One region of the Variovorax sp. LjRoot175 genome, then DNA from elsewhere that is predicted to be linked to it. Evidence: predicted binding sites of a transcription regulator. Region 1 holds the regulator's gene; each other region holds the start of a gene.

Region 1 (7,072 bases):
GCTGTAGCCCAGCAGGTCATTGGGCGCCGGCGGACGTGGTGCCGGGGTGGTGGCCGGGGCAGTCAGCTCCTCGAAGCGCCGCTGCCGTTCCTCCCGCGCGAGCGTGGGCGCGACCACGGTTTCGATCGGCCGCACGTGCTCGCTGTTCCAGTACAGGTCGAACAGGCTGGAAAGGCGCGGGATCAGGGCGCCGGCGACGAAGGTGTCGAGGTCGATGAAGTTCGCGCCGGCCGTCTGCGTGAAGTACGGGTTGCCGATGTTGCGCCCGCCGGCCACCGCCATCGCGCCGTCGGCGATGAAGAGCTTGTTGTGCATGCGCCGGTTGACGCGGCTGAAGTCGAAGAGCGAGGCCGAGAAGCGCCTGAGCATGCTGCCGCGCCCGGCCGGAAACGGGTTGAAGAGCCGCAGCTCGAGGTTGGGTGTGGCGGCCAGCGCGAGCAGCAGCTCGTCCTCGCCCGCGGTGTAGAGATCGTCCATCAGGAGCCGCACGCGCACGCCGCGCTGGGCCGCGTCGCGCAGTGTGCGCAGCAGGTAGCGGCCGGTCTCGTCGTTGTCGATCTGGTAGTACTGGACGTCGAGCGTGCGCTCGGCGCGGCGCGCGAGCTCGAGCCGCGTGTTGAGCGCGAAGTCGCCGCTGGGCATGAGCCGGAAGCCGCTCAAGTCCGCATCCGGCTGCGAGGCCTTGGCGATGCGGCCCAGCACGGTGCCGGTGGACAAGGGCATCGCCTTGGACGGCGTGCGCTCGAATTCGGCCGGCAGCATCGCGCAGCCGCTGGCGAGAAGAAGCACCGCCATCAAGACCAGGCCGAGGCGAATCCAGCTTGGGAGCGGACTCGGACGGCGACTCATCGCTAGAGTGCCTTGCGCAGGTTCGCAGGCGCGATGCGCAGTGCCTCGCGGTACTTGGCCACCGTGCGGCGCGCGCACTCGATGCCCTGCTCCTTGAGCATCTCGGACACCTGGCTGTCGGACAGCGGCTTCCTCACGTCCTCGGCGCTCACGAACTGCTTGATCAGCGCGCGCACCGCGGTGCTGGAGGCGTTGCCGCCGGTTTCGGTGCCGAGCGCCGAGCCGAAGAAGTACTTGAGCTCGACGGTGCCATAGGGCGTGGCCATGTACTTGGCGGTGGTCACGCGGCTGATGGTGGATTCGTGCAGGCCCAGCTCGTCGGCGATCTCGCGCAGCACCAGCGGCCGCATCGCGAGCTCGCCGTGCACGAAGTAGCTCTTCTGCCGCTCGACGATCGCGTTGGAGACCCTGAGGATGGTGTCGAAGCGCTGCTGGATGTTCTTGATGAACCAGCGCGCTTCCTGCAGCCGCTGCGACAGCGCCTGGCTGCCCTCGCCCTTGTGCTGCTTGAGCGCGCCGGCATAGATGTCGTGCACGCGCAGCCGCGGCATGACCTCGGGATTGAGCATGACGCGGAACTTCGCGTTGGTGCCGTGGCCGATGCGCGTGACGATCACGTCGGGCACGACGATGTTGCGCTCGACGTCGACGAAGCGGCGCCCCGGCTTGGGCTCGAGCCTGGCGATCAGCTGCAGTGCGGCGCGCACCTCGTCTTCGTTGCTGCGCGTGAGCGTGGCCAGGCGCTTGAAGTCGCGCCGCGCGAGCAGCTCCATCGGCTGCTTGCAGATCGCGATGGCGGTCTTGCGCACCTGGGCCTCCTCCTCGCTCTCCTTGGCGCTCGCCAGCTGGCGCAGCTGGATGGTCAGGCATTCGCCGAGGCTGCGGGCGCCGACGCCGGCCGGCTCCAAACTCTGCAGCAGGCCCAGCGCGACCTGGAAGTGATGCACCAGTTCGTCGAACTGGTCGTTGTCGTCGCCCGCGAGGCCCGAGGCCAGCGCCGGCAGCGAATCCTCGAGGTAGCCGTCGTCGTTGAGCGATTCGATCAGGAAGCGCAGCGCGGCGCAGTCGTTCTCGTCCAGGCGCAGCGACAGCGCCTGCCGGTGCAAGAAGGACTGCAGCGATTCCTGGCTGCGCGCGAGCTCGGTCGCATCGGTGCGCTCGTCGTCGCCGAGGTTGTTGGCGCGCGCGGGCGCATCGCCGCCCCATTCGCTGTCGTCGGGCGCGAGGTCGACCGTACCGTCGCCCTCCCAGTCGGGTTCGCTGTCGGCGGGCGCAGCCGCTTCGGCATCGCCGTTGGCGGCGACCGCCACCTCGGCCGGCGCCGCGGCCGGGCCGGGGACGAAGTCAGCCTCGCCCTCGGCCTGGCGGTCTTCGTCGCGCACCGGCGCATCGGCCGCCTCGAGACCGAACTCCTCGCGCGGCGCCTCTTCGGCCGTGCGTTCGAGGAACGGGTTCTCGTCGAGCATCTGCTCCACTTCCTGGCTCAATTCGAGCGTGGAGAGCTGCAGCAGCCGGATCGACTGCTGGAGCTGCGGCGTGAGCGCCAGGTGCTGGGAAACGCGAAGCGAGAGCCCTTGCTTCATCGAAGTACGGTCCCCTACATCCGGAAATGCTCGCCCAGGTACACGCGTCGTACCTCGGCGTTGTCGACGATCTCCGAAGGCGTGCCTTGTGCCAGCACATGCCCGTCGCTGATGATGAAGGCGTGATCGCAGATGCCCAGCGTCTCGCGCACGTTGTGGTCGGTGATGAGCACGCCGATGCCGCGTTCCTTCAGGAAACTGATGATCCGCTGGATCTCGATCACCGCGATCGGATCGATGCCGGCGAAGGGCTCGTCCAGCAGGATGAAGCGCGGCTGCGTGGCCAGCGCCCGCGCGATCTCGACGCGGCGGCGCTCGCCGCCCGACAGCGCCAGCGCGGGCGAATCGCGCAGATGGTCGACGCGCAGGTCGTGCAGCAGTTCGCCGAGGCGTTCCTCGATGCGCTGCTTCGACAGCGGCACCGGCCGGCCCGCGTCGTCGAGTTCGCGCTGCAGCTCGAGCACGGCGCGCACGTTCTCCTCGACCGTGAGCTTGCGGAAGATCGAAGCTTCCTGCGGCAGGTAGCTCAAGCCCATGCGGGCGCGGCGGTGGATCGGCATGTGCGCGATCGGTTCGCCGTCGATGCTGATTTCGCCCGCATCCGCCCGCACCAGCCCGACGATCATGTAGAAGGAGGTGGTCTTGCCCGCGCCGTTGGGCCCCAGCAGGCCGACCACCTCGCCCTTTTGCACGCCGAGCGAGACGTCCTTGACGACCTTGCGGCTGCCGTAGCTCTTCTGCAGGCCGCGCGCCTCGAGGCGGCTGCCCAGGACTTCGTTGCCGCCGCTCACTTGCGCTGCTCTCCGCCGAGCGTGGTGGTCGAGCGCAGGCCCGTTCCGGACGCCGGCGCGGAGGCGGCCGGCGCCGCCGGCCTGGCGGACCCGGCAGCGGGCGCGGAGGCGGCCGCCTTGGGCGTGAGGATGGCCTTGACGCGGCCGCCGGGCTGGGTCGCCACGCCCGCATTGGGCGGCAGCGGCGAGCCGTTGACGGTGAAGGTGTCGTTGCTCTGGTCGTAGACGATCAAGGGTCCGCTGCTTTCGTCGTTGGGTGTCGCGCCGACCAGGCGACGCATCACCGCACGGCGGATGAACTTCACGTTGTCGGCGCGGCTGTCGTACTCGATGACTTCCGACTCGCCCTCGATCCACTCGTCGGGGCCGGCGTCGCGCTTCTGCTTGAAATAGGCCAGCTTGCCGGGCGCGGCCGTGACGATGCCGTACTGGTAGCCCTCGGGATCCTGCCGCACGTCGATGCGGATGCCGCGGATGATGATGGTGCCCTTGGTCACCACCACGTTGCCGGTGAAGACGCTGGTCTGCTTGAGGTCGTCGTAGCGCATGGCGTCGGCCTCGATGTTCATCGGCTTGGTGCGGTCCGCCTTCTCGGCCTGCGCCGCCGACACGAAGCCGGCCACGCCCAAGGCGAATACGAAAGCGCGACAAAGGTGGCGAGAAACGGAGGAGGAATGTAACGATGTCATAAAAGGCACGAAACTTGCTGGGCGATTGTATGCGGCCTCATGGATCCGGTTTCCGCCGGCGGATGAAAAAGCCCGCCGAAGCGGGCTTCCTGCTGGTTGCCGCGACGAGCGGCGGGAGGCGCTTTTTTACGCGCTCTTGCGCGCTTCGCCGACCAGGAAGTCAGTGACCTGCAGCGCGCGGTCCATGCTGCGCGCGAGTTCGCCGTCCGTATACCACCTGCCCGCGATGCCCATCGCGGGCACGCCGGCCACTTGGTAAGCATCCTGCAGCTGCTTGGCGCGCTGGATCTTGCTCGCCACGCTGAAGGACTTGAAGTTCTCGGTGAACTTGGCCTTGTCGAGGCCGTTGGCCGCGGCCCAGTCGATGATCTGCTGCTCGCCCGAGAGGTTCTGGCGCTGCTGATGGATCGCGGCGAACACCTTGCGCTGGTATTCGTCGACCTTGCCCATCGCTTCCAGCGCGTAGTAGAGCCGCTGCTGCGGCTGGAAGCTGGGCTGGAAGGCGACCGGCACGCGCTTGAAAGACACGTGGGCGGGCAGCTTCTTGATCCAGGTCTCGAGCGTCGGCTCGAAGGCGTTGCAATGCGGGCAGCTGTACCAGAAGAACTCGATCACCTCGATCTTGCCGGCCGGCGCGTCGACCGGCACGCGCTTGTCGAGCACGGCGTAGTCGGTGCCCGCCTTGGGCGCGAGCGCCTGGGCGTGCGAAGGTGAGGCGAGGGGAAGAAGCCCCAGCGAAGTGGCGGCCAGCGAAAAGTCACGACGTTTCATATTAAGAAGTTCTCCTGTGCGGCTGACAGAGCCCGCGGCTGGCCCGGAGTTCCCGGACCGGCGAGCTTGAGTATGGATGAAGGCTCAGCGCTGGACGCGCACCAATGCAGATTCGAGGCCACCGCCGTCGAGCCGCTCCTTGAGCCGGTCCGCATCTTCCTTCTTGTTGAAAGGCCCCGCGCGCACGCGGTAGACGGTGCGGCCGGCCTGCTCGCGCTCGGTGATGCGCGCTTCCACGCCCATCAGCGAAAGCTTGGCGCGCTGCGCCTCGGCGTCCTCGGGGGTGCGGAAGGCGCCGGCCTGGACGAAATACATGAAAGGATCGGTGCTGGCGCTGGGCGCCGCGGCGGCGGTGGTGGCGCCGGGGCTGGCGCCCGAACGTGCCCGCGCGAGATCGCCGATCGGGTCGTTCGATGGCGGCACCGCGTTGGCTTCGGCCGGCAGGGGCGGCCGTCCGGCGCGCTGTGGTTGTTGCTGCTGCGCGCCGGGTGGCACCACCACGGGCGCCGGCGCGGTCGGCGGCGTGGGCGCCCCCGCCGTGGCGGGCTGGGGCGGTGCGGGCGTCGCGGGTGCCTGCGGGCGGGCGGCGCCTGCCTTGCCGGCGAGCGGGCCGTTGGGGTCCCAGTCGCGGTTCTTGCGCGCCTCGGCTTCGTCTTGCTCGGGGCCGCCGCGCTGGGTCTTGGTCATGAAGGGGATCGGCACCTTGGTCACATAGACCGCGATGCCCAGCGCCACGCCCAGCCCCAGCACCAGGCCGACGATCAGCCCGATGACAATGTTGCCGCTCTGTCTTTTAGTCATGGTTCGAAATCACATCTTGCGCGGCGCGCTCACGCCGAGAATTGCCAGCCCATTGTGCAGCACCTGCGCGGTGGCCGCGACCAGCGACAGGCGGGCCCGCTTGACCGGCTCCTCGTCCACCAGGATGCGCTCGGCGTCGTAGTAGCTGTGGTAGCAGGCAGCCAGTTCGCGCAGGTAGAAGGTGACGTCGTGCGGCGCAAAATCCTTGGCCGCGGCCGCGAGCATGTCGGGGTACCTGGCCAGCAGCAGCAGCAGCGCCTGCGCGGCCGGGCTTTGCAGCGGCGCGAGCTCGACATCCGCCAGCGCGGCCGCATCGCCGCCCCAGGCCGCCAGCACCGAGCAGATGCGCGCATGCGCGTACTGCACGTAGTAGACCGGGTTGTCGTTGTTCTGCGCCAGCGCGAGGTCGATGTCGAAGGTGTATTCGGTGTCGGGCTTGCGGCTCAGGAGGAAGAAGCGCACGGCGTCGGTGCTGGTCCACTCGATCAGGTCGCGCAGCGTCACGTAGCTGCCGGCGCGCTTGCTGATCTTGACCTCTTCGCCGCCGCGCATCACGCGCACCATGGTGTGCAGCACGTACTCGGGATAGCCGGCCGGGATGCCGACGTTCGCGGCCTGCAGGCCGGCGCGCACGCGCGCGATCGTGCCGTGGTGGTCGGTGCCCTGGATGTTGACCACCTCGCCGAAGCCGCGCTCCCACTTGGCGATGTGATAGGCGACGTCGGGCACGAAGTAGGTGTAGCTGCCGTCGCTCTTGCGCATCACGCGGTCCTTGTCGTCGCCGTAGTCGGTCGACTTCAGCCACAGGGCGCCGTCCTGCTCGTAGGTCTTGCCGGCCTCGATGAGCCGCTTCACCGTCGCCTCGACCCGGCCGCTGGTGTAGAGGCTCGATTCGAGGTAGTAGTTGTCGAAGCGGACCTGGAAGGCCTTCAGGTCCAAGTCCTGCTCGTGGCGCAGGTAGGCCACGGCGAACTGGCGGATCGAGTCGATGTCGTCGACGTCGCCGCTCGCGGTGTATTCGCGGTCGTCCGAGCGCACAGTCTTCTTCGCCTTGAAGTCTTCGGCGATGTCGGCGATGTATTCGCCGTTGTAGGCCTGCTCGGGCCATTCGGCATCGCCGGGCTTGAAGCCCTTGGCGCGCAGCTGGGTGCTGGTGGCGAGCGTCTGGATCTGCACGCCCGCGTCGTTGTAATAGAACTCGCGCCAGACCTGCGCGCCCTGCGAGGCGAGCAGGTTGCAGATCGCGTCGCCGAGCGCGGCCTGGCGGCCGTGGCCCACATGCAGCGGGCCGGTCGGGTTGGCGGAGACGAACTCGACCAGCACGCGATCGCTGCGCGCGGGCTGGCGGCCGAAGGCCTCGCCCGCGGCCAGCACCTCGCGCACCACCTGCTGCTTGGCAGCGGTCTTGAGGCGGATGTTCAAGAAGCCGGGGCCGGCGATCTCTATGGCATCGACCCACTGCGCGAAGGCCGGGGTGGCCTGGAGCGCGGCGCTGATGTCCTCGGCCAGTTCGCGCGGCTTGCGCGCCAGGGGCTTGGCGAGCTGCATCGCAGCGGTGCTTGCGAAATCGCCATGCGCCGCGACCTTG
Region 2 (7,072 bases), 4.5 Mb from region 1:
CCGGCGACGGCCGCCACGCGCACCCGACGCAGGGGCTGCTCGACATGTACACGATCCGCCACTACAAGAAGGACTTTTCCAACCTCACGGTGGCGATCGTCGGTGACGTGCTGCACTCGCGGGTGGCGCGCTCCGACATCCACGGCCTCACCACGCTGGGCTGCGCCGAGGTGCGCGTGGTCGGCCCCAAGACGCTGGTGCCGGGCGACATGGCGCAGATGGGCGTGCGCGTGTGCCACACGCTCGAGGAAGGCATCAAGGACTGCGACGTGATCATCATGCTGCGGCTGCAGAACGAGCGCATGAGCGGCGCGCTGCTGCCTTCGTCGCAGGAATTCTTCAAGACCTACGGCCTCACGCCCGAGAAGCTGCAGCTCGCCAAGCCCGATGCGATCGTGATGCATCCGGGGCCGATCAACCGCGGCGTCGAGATCGACTCGGCCGTGGTCGACGGCCGGCAGAGCGTGATCCTGCCGCAGGTCACATTCGGCATCGCGGTGCGCATGGCCGTGATGAGCATCGTCGCCGGAAACGAAGCATGAAAATCCTGATCACCAATGGGCGCGTCATCGATCCTGCGTCGGGCATCGACCGCCAGGCCGACGTGGCCATCGCCGACGGCAAGGTGCTCGCCATCGGCAGCACACCCGCCGACTTCCGCGCCGACCGCACGCTCGATGCCCAGGGCTGCCTCGTCGTGCCCGGCCTGGTCGACCTGGCCGCGCGGCTGCGCGAACCCGGCTACGAGCACGAAGGCATGCTCGAAAGCGAGATGGCCGCGGCGGTGGCCGGCGGCGTCACCAGCCTGGTCTGCCCGCCCGACACCGACCCCGTGCTCGACGAGCCCGGCCTGGTCGAGATGCTCAAGTTCCGCGCCGAGAAGATGCAGAGCGCGCGCCTGTTCCCGCTCGGCGCGCTCACGCGCGGCCTCGCCGGTGAAGTGCTCACCGAAATGGCCGAGCTCACCGAGGCCGGTTGCATCGGCTTCGGCCAGGCCGACATCCCGCTGGGCAACACGCAGGTGCTGCAGCGCGCGTTGCTCTACGCCAGCACCTTCGGCTACACCGTGTGGCTGCGCCCGCAGGACCGCGACCTGGGCAAGGGCGTGGCCGCCAGCGGCCCGCTCGCCACGCGGCTCGGCTTGGCCGGCGTGCCGGTCGCGGCCGAAACGATCGCGATCTTCACTATCGTCGAACTCATGCGCAGCACCGGCGCGCGCGTGCACCTGTGCCGCCTGTCGAGCGCGGCCGGCGTGGCCCTGGTGCGCGCCGCCAAGGCCGAAGGCCTGCCGCTCAGCTGCGACGTCAGCATCAACTCGCTGCACCTGGCCGACACCGACATCGGCTACTTCGACAGCCGCGCGCGGCTCAACCCGCCGCTGCGCCAGCAGCGCGACCGCGATGCACTTTCCGCCGGGCTGGCCGACGGCACCATCGACGCGCTGGTGTCCGATCACACGCCGGTGGAGGCCGATGCCAAGACCTTGCCTTTCGCCGAAAGCGAGCCGGGCGCGACGGGGCTCGAACTGCTGCTGCCGCTGGCCTTGCAATGGGGCGAGCAGAGCGGCGCCGGACTGGCGCGCGCGATCGAGGTCGTGAGCGCGGCGCCGGCAAAGCTGATCGGCGTCGAGGAAGCGGGCCGGCTGTCGCCGGGCCTGGCCGCCGACCTCTGCGTCGTCGATCCCGCGCTCGAATGGCAGGTACGGCCCGAGGCGCTGCGCAGCCAGGGCAAGCACACGCCCTTCGGCGGCTACGCGCTGCGCGGGCAGGCGCGCTTCACGCTGGTGGGCGGACGGCTGGTCCACGGCTGACCGGGGGAACACCGCGCGATGCAGGCCCTGTCCGCCTTCTTGAAGCTGGTGCGCGCCCTGGCTCACGCGCATGTCGGCTGGTGGACCATCCGCAGCCAATTCCACAAGCTCTCGCCCGCGGAGCGCGAGCAGCGCGTGCAGCAGTGGGCCGAGCGCATGCTGACCCTGATGGGCATCCGCCTCGTGGTGCAGGGCACGCCGCCGACCCACGGGCCGGTGCTGATGGTGAGCAACCACCTCTCGTGGCTCGACATCCTCGCCATCCACGCGGCGCGCCACGTGCGTTTCGTCTCCAAGGCGAACGTGCAGTACTGGCCGCTGATCGGCACGCTGTCGAACGGTGCCGGCTCTCTGTATATCGAGCGCGAACGCCGCCGCGATGCGCTGCGCGTGGTGCACCACATGACCGAGGCGCTGAAGAACGGCGACCTGATCGCGGTGTTCCCCGAGGGCACTACCAGCGACGGCAGCAGCGTGCTGCCCTTCCACGCTAACCTGCTGCAGGCCGCCATCTCCTCGGGCGCGCCGGTGCAGCCCATCGCGCTGCGTTTTGCCGATGCCGCCACCGGCGAAACCAGCCAGGCGCCGCGCTACATCGACGACGACAACCTGGCCAGCTCGCTGTGGCAGGTGCTGAAGGCGCCGCCGCTGCTGGCGATCGTGCGCTTCGGCGAGCCCCAGCCTGCCTGGGGCCGCGATCGCCGCGCCTGGGCGCTTTCGCTGCATGCCGACGTGCAGGCGCTGCGCCGCCAGACGCACTGAGCAGCCAGCAAAAAAACAGCGCCCCGTTGGGCGCTGTGCAACGGCGCCGTAGCGCCGGGAGGAGGAACTGAATGTGCAAGCAGGTTAGCCGTCGCTCCCCTCCCGCCCTGCCGGAGAAGGCAATGCGCGCACGTGGGCGTTGGCCTACAGGGCGCTACATCACCGTGGCGTGCGGATGCAGCGGATGGGCCAGCGTGTCGGCGATCAGGCGCAGCGCGTGGTCGCACGCCTCCCGCGACATCGGCCCGCCGAGGCAGATGCGCACCGCCTCCGGCGGGGTGCCGTCGGTGGAGAAGGCTGCGCTGGCGACCACGCCGACGTTCTGCGTGCGCAGGTAGGAAGCGAACTCGACCGGGCTCCAGGCGGAGGAAAGCGGCAGCCACAGATGGAAGCCCTCGCTCTGCGCGGCGATGCCGTGCGCGCCCAGGTGCCGGCTGGCCAGGGCCTGCCGGACGGTGGACTCGGCGCGGATGGCCTGCAGCATGGCGTCGGCCGTGCCGTCTTCCACCCACAGCGTGGTCAGCGCGTTCGTGATGGGCGATGACATCACGGTGGTCGCGCGCATCGCGCCGGCCAGCCGCTGCGACTGCCGCGCGCCGGGGGAGCGCACGTAGGCGCTGCGCAGGCCCGCGCCCAGGGTCTTCGAGAAGCCGGTGATGTAGTAGGTCAGTTCCGGCGCCAGGGTGGCGATGGCGGGCGGCACCTGCCGCGGCAGCATCGCGTAGGCGTCGTCCTCGATGATCGGAATGGCGTAGCGCAGCGCGATGTCGGCCAGCGCCTCGCGGCGTGCGCGCGACATGGTGGCCGTGGTCGGGTTGTTGAGCGTGGGGTTGCAGTACAGCGCCTTCGGTCGCAGCGTCTTGCAGGCATGCTCGAAGGACTCGCCCATCGGCCCCTCCTCGTCGAGCGGCAGGGCATGCAGCTGGATGCCGAGCTGGGTCGCGATCGCCTTCACGCCGGGGTAGGTCAGCGCTTCCACGCAGATCAGCTCGCCCGGTCGCGCGAGCTGCGAGAACAGCGCGGTGAGCACGCTGTGGATGCCGGGGCACACGAGGATCTGGTCCAGCCGGCAATCGGGAACGCGGGGCCGGATCCACTGCATGCCGGCTTCGCGGTCGCGCGCCGTGCCGCCGAAGTCCTGATAGCGCAGCAGTTCGTACATGCCGGCTTCGGCCATGACGCGGCCGGCGCTCTCGCTCATTCGTTCCAACAGCGCCGCATCCTGCGGCTCGGGCGGCAGGTTCATCGTCATTTCGGCGCCGCCACCGCCGCGCAGTGGAAGGCTCGGGCTGCCGCCGCGGATGAAGGTGCCGGTGCCCGAGCGCGAATCGATCAGCCCGCGCTTGCGCGCCTCTGCATAGCCGCGTGCAACGGTCGTGTAGTTGAGATGCAGATCGGCCGCCAGGTCGCGCAGCGTGGGCAGCTTGTCGCGCGCGATCAGGCGGCCGGTGCGGATGTCGTCGGCGATCAGGTCGGCCAGCAGCAGGTAGGCCGGCTTGTTGCTGCTCTCCAGGCGCTTTTGCCATTGCTGGGTGGTCTTGCTCATGGGGTGGTTGATCGCATGGGTTGATTGCATGGGCGCAGCACATTCGACGCATGAAGCGTGCCGGGCTTCTCTGGCCCGGATGCATTGATCGCGTGCATGCAGGTCCATTGATCGGGTGCATTGATTGCATGGCGGGTGCCTCAATCGAGTGCAAAAGCGGCCACCTGAAACTCGTTCGGCGGCCCTTTGGCGGGCCTAGGAATTTTTTTGCCGGGCCCCAGGCCGCACCGCTTCTCGTTGATCGCGACTTGATCGCAAACAGGCCGCCGGCCAGTGGCACAGAGCGTGCGAAATCGAAGGGCGCGCAACCCACCGATCAACGTCTTTTCCTCTACCGGAGTACCTCATGCCCAAAGTCCTCAAACCCGCGAACGCCGCCGGCGAACACCTCGTCGACTACGAAGAAAAAGTCTTCGAAGACGTGAAGGCAGAAGCGGGCGAGAAAGCGCTCGTCACCTTCCACACGGTCGCCTTCGAAGGCTCGATCGGCTTCGTCAACCTGCTGCAGGCCACGCGCCTCAAGCGCAAGGGCTTCGAGACTTCCATCCTGCTGTACGGCCCCGGCGTCACGCTGGGCGTGCAGCGCGGCTTTCCGACGCTCGGCGACGAAGCTTTTCCGGGCCACCAGAACTTCAACAAGCAGATCACCAAGTTCATGGAAGAGGGCGGCAAGGTCTACGCCTGCCGCTTCGCGCTGCAGGCGCTGTACGGCCATGGCGAAGGCGCGCTGATCCCGGGCATCACGCCGATCAATCCGCTCGACGTGCTCGACATCATCCTGCTGCATCGCAAGGCCAACGCCTTTATTTTGGACACCTGGACGCTGTGAACCGGGGCGCTGCCATGTCGACACCACGCATCGTCCGGGCCGCTGCGATTCAGATCGCGCCCGATTTCGAGAACCCCGACGGCACAGTCAACAAGGTCTGCGAGGCCATCGACGAAGCCGCGGCCAAAGGCGCGCAGCTCGCGGTCTTCCCCGAGACCTTCGTGCCCTACTACCCGTACTTCTCCTTCGTGCAGCCGCCGGTACAGCAGGGCCCGGCCCATCTGCGGCTGATGGAGCGGGCGGTCGTGGTGCCGGGCCCGGTGACGGACGCGGTGGCCGAACGGGCCAGGGCGCGCGGCGTGGTCGTGGTGCTGGGCGTGAACGAGCGCGACCACGGCAGCCTCTACAACACGCAGCTCGTCTTCGACGCCGACGGCCGCCTTGCGCTCAAGCGCCGCAAGATCACGCCGACGTACCACGAACGCATGATCTGGGGCCAGGGCGACGGCGCCGGGCTCAAGGTGGTCGACACGCGGGTCGGCCGCGTCGGCGCGCTGGCCTGCTGGGAGCACTACAACCCGCTGGCGCGCTACAGCCTGATGGCGCAGCACGAAGAGATCCACTGCGCGCAGTTCCCCGGCTCGCTGGTCGGGCCGATCTTCGCGGAGCAGATGGAGGTCACGATCCGCCATCACGCCCTGGAGTCGGGCTGCTTCGTGGTCAATGCCACGGGCTGGTTGGCCGACGAACAGATCCGCGCCGTCACGCCCGACGAAGGCCTGCAGAAGGCGCTGCGCGGCGGCTGCCACACGGCCATTGTCTCGCCCGAAGGCAAGCACCTGGCGCCGCCGCTCACCGAGGGCGAGGGCATGGTGATCGCCGACCTCGACATGGCCTTGATTGCCAAGCGCAAGCGAATGATGGATTCGGTCGGCCACTACGCGCGGCCCGAGCTCCTTAGCCTGGCGCTGAACGACCGCCCCGCCACGACCACGCAGCCCATGCACGGCACGCCCGCATCGGGCACTTCATCCAACGACACCGGGAGCACCCGCCATGACCACGAGCGAAACCCCATCGAGCCGGCAACTGATGACCGAGCTGCAGTCCTTCGGCTTGCGGCTGGCTGATCCGGGCGCCGGCGCGGCCAGCCGCCGCGGCGGCGCGGGGCCGTCGGACCACAAGGCCATCACAGTCGACGGCCACACGATCATGGTGCCGGTCCACACCTCGAGCGCGTGGAACTCGCCGTTCACGGCGCAGGCGCCGGATGCGGAAGGCCGCAGCACCCTCACGCGCGGTAGCATCCCGATCGCGCGCATCAGCTTTCCGAAGCAGCCGCGCTTCTATGCCATGCAGACCTTCGACGGCGTGCCGTACTCGCACATCGCGACGCTGCACGGCTCGGACGTGCTGGCCACCACCGTGCTGCAGACCTGCATCCGCTACGAGAGCCGGAAGAAGAGCTGCAAGTTCTGTGCGATCGGCCAGTCGCTCGCGGCGGGACGGACCATCGCGCGCAAGACGCCCGAACAGCTGGCCGAGGTCGCGCGCGCCGCGGTGCTGCTCGATGGCGTCAAGCACATGGTGCTGACCACCGGAACGCCGAACGCCACCGACCGCGGCGCGCAGATCCTCTGCGAGAGCGCCTTCGCGATCAAGGCGGCGGTGGACATTCCGATCCAGGGCCAGTGCGAGCCGCCCGACGACGACCAGTGGTTCCATCGCATGAAGGCCGCGGGCATCGACTCGCTGGGCATGCACCTCGAAGTGGTGACGCCCGAAGTGCGCGAGCGCGTGATGCCTGGCAAGGCCAGCGTGCCGGTCGCGCGCTACATGAGCGCCTTCGAGGCGGCGGTCGGCGTGTTCGGCCGGGGGCAGGTCAGCACCTACATCCTGGCCGGGCTGGGCGACACGCGCGAAGCGATCCTGGAGATCTGCGACCGCCTGCTGGTGCTCGGCGTCTATCCCTTCGTGGTGCCCTTCGTGCCGATCAGCGGGACGCCGCTGGAAGACCATCCTGCGCCCTCGCCGGAGTTCATGAAATCGATCCTGCAACCGCTCGGCCGCAGCTTGGGCGAAGCCAATCTCCGGTCCAGCGACATCAAGGCCGGCTGCGGCAAGTGCGGCGCCTGCTCGTCGCTGTCGGTCTACGAAAGCTGAACATGCCCTGCATCCTCGATGA
Region 3 (7,072 bases), 2.4 Mb from region 1:
CGAGAAATCGTTCCACGGCGTCGGCGAAGGCCGGATGGGCGAGCCAGTGCGCGCTGGTGGTCTTCACCGGCAGCAGCGCGCGCGCCATCTTGTGCTCGCCCTGCGCGCCGCCTTCGAAGCGCTGCACGCCGTGTTCGATGCACCAGGCGAGCGGCTGGTAGTAGCAGGCCTCGAAGTGCAGGCAATCCACGCGCTCGAGCGCGCCCCAGTAGCGGCCGTAGGCGACCGAGGCATCGTCCGAAAGCGCGATCAAGCTGCTGGCGATGGCCTGGCCCCCGCGCTCGGCGACGAAGAGCAGCCAGGCTTCGGGCAGCTTCGTGGCCATGCGGTGGAAGAAGTCGCGGCTCAGGTAGGGCGGGTTGCCGTGCTCGCGGTAGGTGCGGGCATAGCAGCGGTAGAAGAAGTCCCAGTCGGCGTCGCCGATGTCGGCGCCGCGCGACCAGCGGAAGCTCACGCCGGCATCGTGCACCTTGCGGCGCTCCTGCCGGATCTTCTTGCGCTTGTCGTGCGAGAGGCTGGCGAGGAAGGCGTCGAAATCCTTCCAGCCGGTTTCGCCGCCGGGCCGCTCCAAGGCGGAACGCGCCCCCTCGGGGGGCAGCGAGGACACGCCAGTGCCGAGCGTGGGGGCTATGTTGTTCCAGTGGAACTGGACGGTGTGCCTGAGCATCAGGCCCGCATCGGCGCAGGCGGCGATGTCCTCGTCGGCGGCGAACAACAGGTGCAGCGACGAGAGCTCCTCTTCCTTGCACCAAGCCACGAGCGCCTGCACCAGCAGGGCGCGGCTGCCGGCGTCGCGCGCGAGCAGGCGCGCACCCGGCACCGGCGTGAAGGGCACGGCAACGACCGCCTTCGGATAGTAGGCCAGCCCGTGCTGCTCATAGGCATTGGCCCATGCCCAGTCGAACACGTACTCGCCGTAGGAATGCGCTTTGATGTAGAGCGGGCAGGCGGCCGCCAGCTGCCGTCCGCGCCACAGCGTGACGAAGCGGGGCGTCCAGCCGCTGCGGGCCGAGGCGCTGGCGCTCTGGTGCAAGGCGTCCAGGTAGGCATGGCGCATGAAGGGGGAGGGCGCGGCCTGCGTGGCCAGCAAGTCGTCCCAGGCCGCGGCATCGATCTCGGATGCCGCGCCGTGAATGCGGATGACAGGGTTGGTCAAAGGAGCCTCGTCAACGCTTGCGTGTGCCTAGGGTTTCGGCAATGTAGATGCCGCCGAGCACCAGGGCCAGCGCCACCGCGTGATAGGTCGACAGCGCTTCGCCCAGCACGAGGACGGCCAGCAGCGGCCCGAAGATCGGCACCAGGTTGAGGAAGACGCCGGCCCGCGCGGGACCGATCAGGCCGACTACGTGGATGAAGCTGATCTGCGAAATGAAGGAGGGCAGAAGTCCGATGAAGAGGATCAGCGCCACGCCCTTCGGCGTCGGCATGAAGAAGTCGCCCATCGCGATTTCTGCCGCGACCAGCGGCACCGAGACGAGACAGGCCACTGCCGCCGTGGCGGCGAAGAACACGATGGCCGGCACTTGCGGGCGGCGGCGCAGGCCAAGCGCGTAGCCGGCATAGAGCAGGCTGGCGATGATCATCCAGACGTCGCCGATGTTGAAGGCCAGGTCCGCGAGCAAGGCCAGTTGGCCGCGCGAAGCCACCATGGCGATGCCCGCGATGGTGAGCACCACGCCTGCGAGCTGCAGCCAGCTGATCCGGGTACGGAAGAAGAACAGCGTGCCCACCAGCACGAGCACCGGGATGGTGCCTTGGATGATCGCGATGTTGATCGCCGTCGTGTGATGGGCGGCGGCGTAGAACAGCGCATTGAAGCCGGTGAAACCCGCCGTGCCCATGAGGGTGATGTAGCGCCACGAGGGCAGCAGGCTGCGCCAGTGGGCCGCGATCTGGCGGCGCGAACTGAGGCCCAGCGCGATGCAGCAGACGATCCAGCGCGAGAAGGTCAGCATCATGGGCGACACCTCGCCCACCGCGAGCCGGGCGGCCACCGCGTTGGCGCCCCAGATCAGCGTGGTGAATACCAGCAGCGGGTAGGCTTGGCCCTGGAGCCAGGGAAGGAAGGAGCCGAAAAAGCCGGCGGAAGAACCTGAGCGCATCGAGCGCCGAGCGTATCAGTCCCAGTCGCCGGGCGTGGAATGCGTTCGACAAGCCATGGCTTCCGAAGGCGAATGACATAATTTCGCAGCGGGTGGCCTCGCCGGCAACTCGCGAAGACGGCCGATGCGACGGCATCCTGGCACGCTACATGCAGGACGCCGAGAGCATCGACGAGATCGTCGCTGCGGGTTACGGATTGGCGCTACCCTACCAGCAAGTTCAACGAAACCGCCGGAAGAGAGACCGTATGAAGCAAATCACCGCCATCGTCAAACCGTTCAAGCTCGACGACGTGCGCGAGGCCCTGGCCGAGGTTGGCGTCACCGGGCTCACCGTGACCGAGGTCAAGGGCTTCGGCCGACAGAAGGGGCACACCGAGCTCTACCGTGGTGCGGAGTACGTGGTCGACTTCCTGCCGAAGATGAAGGTCGAAGTGGTGGTCAACGAGGCCGATGTCGAACGTTGTGTCGACGCAATCGTGAGCGCCGCCCGCACGGGCAAGATCGGCGACGGCAAGATCTTCGTGACCAATGTGGAGCGCGTGGTACGCATCCGCACCGGCGAAGAGGACGAAGCCGCCGTCTAGGGCGCTCAGAGCATCTCGGCGAGCTTGTCGCCACGCGGATGGCGGCCCGCTTCCTCGACCAGGGCTTCGAGCAGGGCCGGGGCTTCGCCGCCCGCTCGTATCAACCCCATCTGCCATTCGCCCATGAAGCCCTCGCGCACGCTGTGGGCAAGAAATTCGAGCAGGCCGGCGTAATAGCCCGCAACGTTCAGGATGCCGACCGGCTTGTCGTGGTAGCCGAGCTGGCGCCAAGTCCAGATCTCGAACAGTTCCTCGAACGTGCCGATGCCGCCCGGCAGGGCGATGAAGGCGTCGGCGCGTTCGCCCATCATGGCCTTGCGCTCGTGCATGGTGTCGACGACGTGCAGCTCGTCGCACAGTGGGTTGGCGAGCTCCTTGTCGACCAGGGCCTTCGGAATGATGCCCACCACCCGGCCGCCCGCCGTGCGCGTGGCCTCCGCCACCGTGCCCATCAGGCCGGTGCGGCCGCCGCCATAGACCAGTTGGCCGCCGCGTTCGCCGATCCAGCGGCCGACCGCCTGGGCCACGGCCGCGAACTCGGTCCGCTCGCCGGGGCGCGAGCCGCAATAAACACAAATCGAGAAACGAGGAGTCATCCCCCGATCATGCCGCGATCGGATGACGCTCAGCTTGCATTCAGGTCGCGAAACGTTGCCACAACGCGGCCGCCCAGACGCCGCAGCACAGGACGATCGACAGCAGCACCGCGGCGCTGCCCAGGTCCTTGGCGTTCTTGGAAAAAGAGTGCCATTCCGGGCCCACGCGGTTGATGGCGGCTTCGATGCCGGTGTTGAGCAGCTCGACGATCAGCACCAGGATCACGGTCGCGGCAAGCAGCGACACCTCGACCCAGCTGTGGCCGACCCAGAACGCAGCCGGAAGCATGACGATGGCGCACAGGACTTCCTGGCGGAACGCGGCTTCGCCCCAGCCGGCGCGGAAGCCGTCGAGCGAGATCAGGGTGGCATGCCAGATGCGGTCCAGGCCGCGTCGCGACTTCTGCGGATTGACGGGGTCGTTGATGTTGGCGCTCATCTGCGGCTGAGAGGCTTGGAGGGAATCAGGCGGGTACCGGCCCAGGCATCGTGCCAGAACTGGCGCTCGGGGTGGAAGCGCGCGAGCAAGGCCCAGACGATAACCCAGCCGAAGATCAGTACGGAAGATTCGCCGCCGCCGAGGTCGAAGGGTGCGATGGCGGCGAGCGGCGGCAGGAACCAGACCCAGCTCAAGAGGTAGCGCAGCAGCGCGCGGCCCTGCGTGAGCGGTCGGCCGAGCCGGTCCACCACGCGGATGCCCCAGGTTTTCATGGCCAGCGTCTGGCCTTTGGACCAGAACCACACGAAATAGACGCCGAACACGACGAACAGGAAGGCCTGCAGCAGGTGCCGGCGCGAATCCATCGCATCGCGCATCTGGCCGAGGGTGCTGAACAGCCAGCCGGCGACGAACACGACGGCGAAGAGCAGCATGCCCTCGTAGAGCCAGCAGGCCATGCGGCGCCACAGGCTGGGCGCGATCAGGGCGGTGGGTGCGATCGGTGCGGGTGTTTCGGCGAGACGCGGTCGGCCGGGGCCGGACCCCTCGGGAGAACTGGAAGCCATCGACACCTTGAGTCAGGGCGCGGAGGAAGGTTGCTCGGTGACGCGCACCGGCGGCGCGGCAGAGGCGGATGTTTCGGTCGAGGGCGTCGAGGAAGGAGGCGGGATCTGGGCTTCGGCCGAAACGGGCGGAAAGGCAGGATCCGCTGCCGGAGCAGGACGCGGCGCCGGAGCCACGAGCTGCGGACGCACCGGCAACGGCGTGGACGGCGCCAGCTGGATTCGCGGCGTGTGCTGGCCGTCGGGCGCGACTGCGGGAAGCGGCGCGAGCTTCTGGGGCGGCACCGGCCGGAACGTCGCGGCGGCGCCCGGCCGGGGCGTGGCGCGCTCGGCCAGCTTGCGTTTTTCTTCCTCGCTGAGCGCCTGATAGGCCTCCCACTTCGCCTTTCGCTCGTCGACCGGAACCTGCTTGACCTCGGCGAAATTGAACCTTGCCTGCGTTCGCTGGTGGTTGCTCAGTGCGGCCCATTCGATCATGCGGCTGTGCAGAATCTCCTGGTCGGCGGGTGGCAGCGCGGCGTAGTTGCGCGACAAGGCCAGCCATTTGCGCTTGTGGGGCTCGGTCAGGCCGTCCCAGTGGGGGGCCAGCGGCTCCAGGGCGCGCTGCTGGCGAGCGGTGAGGTCGCGCCACAGCGGCTTGGAGACGACTTGTTTCGCGGCCGGCATCGAGGCTACCGGCGGTGTTTCCTTGACCTGCGCCTTGACTGGGAGCGCAGCGAAGCCCGAGGCCGCGAGCAGCAAGGCGGCGCCCACCCAGGCGACTGCGCCCGACGGGATCGGGCGCAGCAGGGGGAGCGCTTTCGCGCAGGAGAGAGGGTGATACGGCATGCGGGGCAGGCGATCAGCGCTCGGACAGGGCCTCGGACTTCAGAAACTGGGCAAAACCGGGATCCGTGTAAGCGGCGGGTGGCAGATCGTCGGTCAGCAGGGCCGAATCGAGCTCTGCCAACTCGTTGGCGCGGTTGTCGTCTTGCATCGCGCTGATGACCAGGAGGCCCGCCACGAGGGCGATCAGCGGGACGACCGAGCCGATGCGCGTCCACCAGCCGGCCCCGAGCGCCGCCGTGCCGCCTTTAGCCACGACCGCCGGTGCCGTACGGAGCTGCCGCACCACTTTGCGGCGCCCAACGGCCTGCATGCGGGCGGCGCGCAGGCGTTCACCGATTTCGTGCGGCAGTTCGAGATTGCCGGCCGAAAGCCGACCGGCCACCCGGCGACCGAATTCCTCCTCGGCCGCTTCAGGGGTGTGCGAAAACGTTGTACTCATAGCGAAATTCCCTTGGCCTTGAGCGCCTTGCTCAAGGCGTGCACAGCACGCGAACAGTGGGTCTTGACGCTGCCTTCGGAACAACCCATGGCGGCGGCTGTCTCGGCGACGTCCATTTCTTCCCAGTAACGCATCAGGAAGGCCTCACGTTGACGACCCGGCAAAGCGGCGATTTGTTCCTCGATCGCATGAAAAATCTGTGCCCGCCGGGTGGTGTCCTCCGCGCTCTCGCTTTCCCGGGAGTCCGTCGGCATCACGAAGTGTTCGAGCAGGTCGAAGTCGCCGTTGTCGTCCACCGCCTCGAAATCGCTCAGGTTGGAGAACAGCGCCCGGCGGGTTTTCTGGCGGCGGAACCAGTCCAGGGTGCAGTTCGAGAGGATGCGCTGGAACAGGAGCGGCAACTCGTTGGGCGGCTTTTCGCCATAGTGCTCGGCCAGCTTCATCATGCTGTCCTGCACGATGTCGAGCGCCGCTTCCTCATCCCGCACGTGGTAGACCGAGCGCTTGAAAGCACGGCGTTCGACGCTTTTCAGGAAATCGGAGAGTTCTTGTTCAGTGGCCAAAGAGAGTCTGGCGCCGGGAAGGCGCCGCATGGGGATGTGTCTCGGGGACGCGTGAGGTTTTTGTCGCCGCGGATTATGCCTGCGCCCCTGTGGCAGCCATGCGTCGCGCGGGGACCGCCAGTCCGGTGTCATAATCCGCGCTGCAAGTCAAAAGGCAAACGGGTCACGGTCCGGCGGTACGACAAGTCCGCCCATGGCTTTGGCCTCAAGTTTCGACGCGGCTTCACAAGAGCTTGCGAAGGAGCACCCAAGGTTTTTCGTTCCCGAAAAAACGCAAAGGTTCATCATGGAAATCTCGAAGGCGGAACTCGCTTCCGCAGCAGCCGTCACCGGCAGTCAAACGCAGGAACTCATGGGCGCCGAAGTGCTGGTCAAGGCACTGCAGGCCGAAGGCGTGAAGTACGTCTGGGGCTATCCCGGCGGCGCGGTTCTCTACATTTACGACGCGTTCTACAAACAGGACACGATCCAGCACGTGCTGGTGCGCCACGAGCAGGCCGCAGTCCACGCCGCCGACGGCTACGCACGCGCGACTGGCGACGTCGGCGTGGCGCTGGTGACCTCGGGGCCCGGCTTGACCAATGCGGTCACGGGTATTGCGACTGCTTACATGGACAGCATCCCGATGGTGATCATCTCGGGCCAGGTGCCGACGGCGGCGATCGGGCTCGACGCATTCCAGGAATGCGACACCGTGGGCATCACGCGGCCGATCGTCAAGCACAACTTCCTCGTCAAGGATCCCAAGGATCTGGCCATGACGATGAAAAAGGCCTTCCACATCGCGCGCAGCGGCCGTCCCGGCCCGGTGGTGGTGGACGTGCCGAAGGACGTGTCCTTCAAGAAGGTCAGCTACAACGGCTACCCCGACAAGGTCGAGATGCGCTCCTACAACCCGGTGCGCAAAGGCCATGGCGGCCAGATCCGCAAAGCGCTGCAGTTGCTGCTGAACGCC
Region 4 (7,072 bases), 3.4 Mb from region 1:
GCGGGCGCTTCCAGCGCCTGGGCGTCGAAAAGGGATTCGTTCAGTGGGTCCAAGATGTGCCGATTGTCACATCGGCGTCATCGCGATGGGGCGGTGGGGCGGTGGGGCGGTGGGCGATGAATCCAGGAACACCGCGGAACCGGCTTTGTCGGGCCGCTGGTGTTGCCCCCTGCAAGGGGGTTGGCGAGCGCGACACGAAGTGCGCGAAGCCTGGGGTGGGCTCATCCTCGTCTCAAATCCAACGTGAACGGGAACTCGCGGCTTCCAGCAAGTTCGATCGTCGCCGGTGGCGTGCGCAGCAGGCCGGGGGTATGGCCCATGCGCGAGAAGCGCGAATGGCGCCGGCTTTCGGCCTCGTTGGCGTTGACCGGGAAGCTCTCGTAGCTGAGCCCGCCCGGATGCGCGACGAAGTACTGGCAACCGCCGAGCGAGCGCTTCATCCAGGTGTCGACCAGGTCGAAGGTGAGCGGCGCATGGACGCCGATGCTGGGATGCAGCGCCGAGGGTGGATTCCAGGCCTTGTAGCGGATGCCGGCCACGAATTCGCCGACCGTGCCGGTGGGCTGCAGCGGCAGCACCTGGCCGTTGACGGTGACGACGTGGCGGCTTTCGTTGAGGCCGGTCACGCGCACCTCGATGCGTTCGAGCGAGGAGTCGACATAGCGCACCGTGCCGCCGGCCGAGCCTTCCTCGCCCATCACGTGCCAGGGCTCGAGCGCGTTGCGCAGCGACAGCTCCACGCCCATGGCCTGGACCTGGCCCACCAGCGGGAAGCGGAACTCGAAATGCGGCGCGAACCAGTCCGGATCGAAGGCGAAGCCGGCCTGCCGCATCTCGCTGATGACGTCCTCGAAATCCATCTTGACGAAGGTCGGCAAGAGAAAGCGGTCGTGCAGTTCGGTGCCCCAGCGCGTGGCGGGTGCCTTGTAGGGCTCGTCCCAGAAGCGGGCGATGAAGGCGCGCAGGAGCAGCTGCTGCGCGATGCTCATGCGCGCGTGCGGTGGCATCTCGAAGGCGCGCAGCTCCAGCAGGCCGAGGCGGCCGGTGGCGGAGTCGGGCGAGTAGAGCTTGTCGATGCAGAACTCGCTGCGATGCGTGTTGCCGGTGACGTCGACCAGGATGTTGCGCAGCGTGCGATCCACCATCCAGGCCGGCATGTTCTGGCCGTGGATCTCGCGGTTGCGCGCGATTTCCCTGAGCGCGATCTCGAGCTCGTAGAGCTGGTCGTTGCGCGCCTCGTCGACGCGCGGCGCCTGGCTGGTCGGGCCGATGAACATGCCCGAGAACAGATAGCTCAGCGACGGGTGGTTGTGCCAGTAGAGCAAGAGGCTCGCGAGCAGCTCGGGCCGGCGCAGGAAGGGGCTGTCGGCCGGCGTGGCGCCGCCCAGCACGAAGTGGTTGCCGCCGCCGGTGCCGGTGTGGCGGCCGTCGGTCATGAACTTCTCGGCCGACAGGCGCGTCTCGAAGGCCGCGTTGTAGAGGAACTCGGTGTGATCGACCAGCTCGCGCCAGTTGTGCGCGGGATGGATGTTGACCTCGATCACGCCGGGGTCGGGCGTGACCTGCAGCATCTTGAGGCGCGGATCGCGCGGCGGCGGGTAGCCTTCGATCACGATCTGCACGCCCAGCTGCTCGGCCGTGGCTTCGACCGCGGCGACGAGATCGAGGTAATCCTCCAGCCGCGCCAGCGGCGGCATGAAAACGTAGAGCACGCCCGAGGCGCTCCCCACCTTCTCGGCCGCCGGCCCGTTGGCGCGGCGCGGGTCGCGCACCTCCACGCACAGCGCGCTGCGCGTGATCCAGTGGGCCGATTCGCCGCGCCGCGGCTCGCGGGTCGCGGTCGGATCGGAGGAGGCCGCGGCAGCGCGTGCCGCCGCCGGGTTGCCGTGCGCGGCCTGGAAGCGCAGCGCGGACGGCGCCTGCTGCGGTACGCCGAAGTCGTAGGGCACGGCGCCCAGATCGACCGGCGCGCCGGCGAGCCCGCCTTCATAGCGCGCACGGAAAAGGGTGGAGGCGGGCAGCGGCGCGCGCGGCGCGGTGGGGTCGCGCTCCACCAGGTAGGGATAGTCGCCCTTGCTGACCCAGGGTTGCGAATCGAGTGGCAGGCGGTAGCCCATCGGCGAATCGCCGGGGACCAGGTACATGCGGTCGTCGCGCAGGAACCAGGGGCCGGTCTTCCAGCCCGGTCCGGCGAGCGCCGGCGCATCGGTGTCGGCGTTCGCGGCCTCGATCGGCAGCATGTAGCCGATCACCGCATCAAGCTTCTGCGTGAACACGCGGCGCAGGCGCACGCGTTCCAGCTCGTCGTCGAGCTTCGAATCGAAGGGGTCGACGTTCACCGGCAGCCGGCGCTCGCGCCAGAGGTAGTAGTAGACGTCTTCGTAGCCTGGCTGCACGAAGCGGTCGGTGAGGCCGAGCTTGTGCGCGAGCGCGCTGGTGAAGCGGCGCGCGTCTTCGCTCGTGTAGTGGGTGGGCGTGCGTTCGTCGGCGAAGAGCTCGGGCTTGTGCCACAGCGGCTGGCCGTCGGCGCGCCAGAAGATCGACAGCGCCCAGCGCGGCAGCTGTTCGCCCGGGTACCACTTGCCCTGGCCGAAATGAAGGAAGCCGCCCTGGCCGTATTCGGCGCGCAGCTTGTGCACGAGCTCGGTCGCGTAGCCGCGCTTGGTCGGGCCGAGCGCATCGGTGTTCCATTCGGGCGCGTCGCGGTCGCTGGTGGCGACGTAGGTCGGCTCGCCGCCCATCGTGAGGCGCACGTCGCCAGCATTCAGGCGCGCGTCGACTGCCTCGCCGAGCGCCAGCACCTCGGCCCATTGATCGTCGGTATAGGGCTTGGTCACGCGCGGCGATTCGTGGATGCGCGTGACCTTCATCTCGTGGGCGAATTCGACCTCGGCCTCGTCGACCGCGCCTTCGATCGGCGCCGCACTCGAAGGTGTGGGCGTGCAGGCCAGCGGGATGTGGCCTTCGCCGGCCATCAGGCCCGAGGTGGCGTCGAGCCCGATCCAGCCGGCGCCGGGCAGATAGACCTCGCACCAGGCGTGCAGGTCGGTGAAGTCGACCGTGGTGCCGCTGGGGCCGTCGAGCGCCTTCACGTCGGGCGTGAGCTGGATCAGGTAGCCCGAAACGAAGCGCGCCGCCAGGCCGCAATGGCGCAACAGCTGCACCAGCAGCCAGCCCGAATCGCGGCAGGAACCGGAGGCATTGGCCAGCGTCTGCTCGGGCGTCTGCACGCCGGGCTCCATGCGGATCAGGTAGCCGACGTCCTTCTGCACCTGCTGGTTGAGGCCGACGAGGAAGTCGATGGTGCGCTTCGTCTTGCGGTCGATCTTCTCGAGGTAGGCCGCGACCAGCGGCGTGGCAGGGTCGGCCACGAGGTAGGGCGCGAGTTCCTGCGCCTGCGATTCGGTGTACTTGAAAGGGAAGTTCTCGGCCTGCGGCTCGAGGAAGAAGTCGAAGGGGTTGTAGACCGCCATCTCGACCACGAGGTCGACCGTGACCTTGAACCCGCGCGTCTTCTCGGGGAACACCAGCCGCGCCTGGTAGTTCGCGAACGGGTCCTGCTGCCAGTTGATGAAGTGCTGCTCGGGCTCGACGCGCAACGAATACGAGATCACGTTGCTGCGGCAATGCGGCGCGGGGCGCAGGCGGATCACCTGCGGTCCCAATTGCACCGGGCGGTCGTACTTGTAGTGGGTGACGTGGTGGAGAGCGGCGTGGATGGACATTTTTTCTCGGAACGTCGAGGTTGCCTCGGAGTGAGACGCATACTAGCCCACACGGTTAGCAATTAGCGCGCCACAGAGAGCGTGTAAGGGAGCGATTGCAGCATGTCATCAGGGATCGTTGCGTGACGCCGGGCGGGGAGCCGCGCGGCCTGGCTTTCTTTGCCGCCATGGCCGGCTCGGTGCTGGGCGCTGCGCTGCAGTTGCAGCAGGCGGCGCTGTGACATGGTGGTGTTTACGCCGGGGTGCTGTTGGCCGCGGTCGCCGGCGGGCTGTTGCTGCGGGGATTGCGACGCTCGGCCCTGGCCATGCTGCTGCTCGGCGCGATGGCCGGCGCCGGCCTCGCGGGCTGGCGCGCGACCGCCTATGCGGGTGATGCGCTGGCGCCCGCGCTCGAGGGGCGCGACCTGCAGGTGGTGGGCATCGTTTCGCAGATGCCGCAGCGCGGCGATGGCGCTGTGCGCTTCTCTTCGACCTCGAATCGGCGCGCTGGGGCCGGCGGTAACGACCGCGGCATGCCGCGCGTGCCCCCGCGAATGCCAGCGCCGGACCGCGAAACGCTACTGGCACCACGTTGTTCCCTAGAAGCACTGGCCCTGAACTTGCTAAGCTACGCCCAAGGAGATTGGTCGTCCCATGCACAAATTCGACGAGATGTACGAGCAGCTGCCCTACCATGGCGCAGCGGTCCGAAACCACTACAAGCGCTACGACCAATGGCTCGCGAAGCAGCCCGGCGAGGTGATGCGATCGCGGCGCGAGGAGGCGGAAATGATCTTCCGCCGGGTCGGCATCACCTTTGCCGTGTACGGCGCGAAGGACGAGGACGGTTCGGGCACCGAGCGCCTGATCCCCTTCGACCTGCTGCCGCGCATCATTCCCGCGCACGAGTGGGAAAGCATGGAGAAGGGGCTGGTGCAGCGCGTGACCGCGCTCAACCGCTTCATCCACGACGTCTACCACGGGCAGGAGATCGTCAAGGCCGGCGTGGTCCCCTCAGAGCAGATCTTCAACAACGCGCAGTACCGCCCCGAGATGGTGGGCGTGAAGGTGCCCAACGACATCTACTCGCACATCTCCGGCATCGACATCGTGCGCGCGCCGGACGCGGCCGGCAACGGCGAGTACTACGTGCTCGAAGACAACCTGCGGGTTCCCAGCGGCGTGAGCTACATGCTGGAGAACCGCAAGATGATGATGCGGCTCTTCCCCGAGCTGTTCAGCCAGAACCGCGTCGCGCCGGTGGCGCACTATCCCGACCTGCTGCTCGAAACCCTGCGCGCCTCCGCGCCGCCCGCGACCGCCGAGCCCACCGTGGTGGTGCTCACACCCGGCATGTACAACAGCGCCTACTTCGAGCATGCCTTCCTCGCGCAGCAGATGGGCGTGGAGCTGGTCGAAGGGCAGGACCTCTTCGTCAAGGACGACTTCGTCTACATGCGCACCACGCGCGGCCCGCGGCGCGTCGACGTGATCTACCGCCGCGTCGACGACGACTTCCTCGACCCCGAGGTGTTCCGCCCCACGTCGACGCTCGGTTGCGCCGGCCTCATGCGCGCCTACCGCGAGGGCAACGTCGTGATCTGCAATGCGGTCGGCACCGGCGTGGCGGACGACAAGTCGATCTACCCCTACGTGCCGAAGATGATCGAGTTCTACCTCGGCGAGAAGCCGATCCTCAAGAACGTGCCCACCTACATGTGCCGCAACAAGGAGGAACTCGACTACACGCTGGCCAACATGAAGGACCTGGTGGTCAAGGAAGTGCACGGCGCCGGCGGCTACGGCATGCTGATCGGCCCGGCGGCGACGCATGCCGAGATCGAGGACTTCAAGAAAGCCGTGCTCGCCAAGCCCGACGGCTACATCGCGCAGCCCACCTTGAGCCTGTCGACCTCGCCCACCTTCGTGGAGGCCGGCATCGCGCCGCGCCACATCGACCTGCGCCCCTTCGTGCTCTCGGGCAAGGAAGTGCAGATGGTGCCCGGCGGCCTCACGCGCGTCGCGCTCAAGGAGGGCTCGCTGGTCGTCAATTCGTCGCAGGGAGGCGGCACCAAGGACACCTGGATTCTCGAAGGGGACCGTCGCACCAAGCCGCGCTCGGAATCGCAGTCGCAATCGCAATCGCAAACCCAAGTGGGTTGATCAGGGGAGCACCACAGCATGTTGTCACGCACCGCCGATCACCTCTACTGGATGTCGCGCTACACCGAGCGGGCCGAAAACACCGCGCGCATGCTCGACGTCAACTACCAGACCTCGCTCTTGCCGCAATCGGCCGAGGTTGCCAAGTACGGCTGGCAGGGCCTGCTCTCCATCAGCGAGCTGCTGCCCCTGTTCAACGAAAAGCACGAGCACATCGTGCCCGACGAGGTGATGGAGTTCATGGTCAAGGACGAGTCCAATCCCTCGTCGATCCTTTCGTGCCTCCGAGCCGCGCGCGAGAACGCGCGGGCCGTGCGCGGCGCGCTCACCACCGAAGCCTGGGAGACGCAGAACACGACCTGGCTCGAGGTCAACCGCATGCTGCGCGCCGGCGAATTCGAGCGCGACCCGGGCCAGTTCTTCGAATGGGTCAAGTTCCGCTCGCACCTCTCGCGCGGCGTGACCCTGGGCACCATGCTGCAGGACGAGGCCTTCCACTTCTCGCGCCTGGGCACCTTCCTGGAGCGCGCGGACAACACGGCACGCCTGGTCGACGTGAAGTTCCATGCGCTCAACAGCGAGTTCTTCGGCACCGCCACCGAGGAAGACCAGGAGTACGACTTCTATCACTGGAGCGCGATCCTGCGCAGCGTCTCGGCCTTCGAGGTCTACCGCAAGGTGTACCGCGACGTGATCAAGCCTGAACGCGTGGCCGAGCTCCTGATCCTGCGCGCCGACATGCCGCGTTCGCTGCATGCGAGCCTGGTCGAAGTGGTGAGCAATCTTGCGAAGGTGCAGAACGACCAGAGCGCGGAGACGCAGCGGCGTGCGGGGAAGCTGCTGGCCGATTTGCAGTACGCGCGGGTCGATGAGATTCTGGCGACGGGACTGCATGCCTATCTGACGCAGTTTCTCGATCGGGTGAATGAGTTGGGGTGGCGGATCAGTCAGGACTTTTTGGTGCCTGGGCACTGAGCATTTTTCGACTGCGAGTCGGCGACTACGGCGCGCTGTGGGCGCAAGTTCATCGACCTGTAGGACCGACTCTAAACACCGATGGGCGATTCAAAGCAGACTTTCCGGTCCGCCACGGATTCGATGGTGATTCATTGTTGGGTGCATCGTGCCGTTCCCTATGAAACACATAGTGCGAGCGGAACATGATGTCCAGCGCATAGGCCGCCATGCGCCGTGACTCTACCTTC

What was found. The regulator sigma-54, encoded in region 1, starts transcription at its own class of promoters, with help from an activator protein. The targets are predictions, from matches to a motif close to TGGCANGNAANCTGCTTT.
Region 2: a site for sigma-54 is predicted at 4,393-4,410, ahead of ACSQ89_RS05270 (MSMEG_0572/Sll0783 family nitrogen starvation response protein). Genes of this name have one in related genera too.
Region 3: a site for sigma-54 is predicted at 2,241-2,258, ahead of ACSQ89_RS15275 (P-II family nitrogen regulator). Genes of this name have one in related genera too.
Region 4: a site for sigma-54 is predicted at 3,781-3,798, ahead of ACSQ89_RS10605 (DUF2126 domain-containing protein). Genes of this name have one in related genera too.

What each region holds. Positions count from the first base shown of each region.
Region 1 covers NZ_CAXURY020000001.1:5,507,741-5,514,812, forward strand. The annotation lists gene ACSQ89_RS27320 (phospholipase D family protein) at 1-849, opposite strand, end outside; gene ACSQ89_RS27325 (RNA polymerase factor sigma-54) at 852-2,432, opposite strand; gene lptB (LPS export ABC transporter ATP-binding protein) at 2,447-3,223, opposite strand; gene lptA (lipopolysaccharide transport periplasmic protein LptA) at 3,220-3,912, opposite strand; gene ACSQ89_RS27340 (thiol:disulfide interchange protein DsbA/DsbL) at 4,039-4,683, opposite strand; gene ACSQ89_RS27345 (SPOR domain-containing protein) at 4,768-5,484, opposite strand; gene argS (arginine--tRNA ligase) at 5,494-7,072, opposite strand, start outside.
Region 2 covers NZ_CAXURY020000001.1:1,046,473-1,053,544, forward strand. The annotation lists gene ACSQ89_RS05250 (aspartate carbamoyltransferase catalytic subunit) at 1-542, shown strand, start outside; gene ACSQ89_RS05255 (dihydroorotase) at 539-1,810, shown strand; gene ACSQ89_RS05260 (lysophospholipid acyltransferase family protein) at 1,829-2,572, shown strand; gene ACSQ89_RS05265 (PLP-dependent aminotransferase family protein) at 2,727-4,118, opposite strand; gene ACSQ89_RS05270 (MSMEG_0572/Sll0783 family nitrogen starvation response protein) at 4,465-4,947, shown strand; gene ACSQ89_RS05275 (Nit6803 family nitrilase) at 4,962-6,017, shown strand; gene ACSQ89_RS05280 (MSMEG_0568 family radical SAM protein) at 5,980-7,050, shown strand; gene ACSQ89_RS05285 (MSMEG_0567/Sll0786 family nitrogen starvation N-acetyltransferase) at 7,053-7,072, shown strand, end outside.
Region 3 covers NZ_CAXURY020000001.1:3,066,781-3,073,852, reverse strand. The annotation lists gene ACSQ89_RS15285 (GNAT family N-acetyltransferase) at 1-1,156, opposite strand, end outside; gene ACSQ89_RS15280 (DMT family transporter) at 1,167-2,102, opposite strand; gene ACSQ89_RS15275 (P-II family nitrogen regulator) at 2,351-2,689, shown strand; gene ACSQ89_RS15270 (TIGR00730 family Rossman fold protein) at 2,695-3,285, opposite strand; gene ACSQ89_RS15265 (diacylglycerol kinase) at 3,326-3,724, opposite strand; gene ACSQ89_RS15260 (RDD family protein) at 3,721-4,182, opposite strand; gene ACSQ89_RS15255 (DUF3106 domain-containing protein) at 4,303-5,115, opposite strand; gene ACSQ89_RS15250 (DUF3619 family protein) at 5,129-5,554, opposite strand; gene ACSQ89_RS15245 (RNA polymerase sigma factor) at 5,551-6,117, opposite strand; gene ACSQ89_RS15240 (acetolactate synthase 3 catalytic subunit) at 6,404-7,072, shown strand, end outside.
Region 4 covers NZ_CAXURY020000001.1:2,099,020-2,106,091, forward strand. The annotation lists gene ACSQ89_RS10600 (circularly permuted type 2 ATP-grasp protein) at 1-44, opposite strand, end outside; gene ACSQ89_RS10605 (DUF2126 domain-containing protein) at 222-3,725, opposite strand; gene ACSQ89_RS10610 (circularly permuted type 2 ATP-grasp protein) at 4,359-5,867, shown strand; gene ACSQ89_RS10615 (alpha-E domain-containing protein) at 5,886-6,842, shown strand; gene ACSQ89_RS10620 (hypothetical protein) at 7,065-7,072, opposite strand, start outside.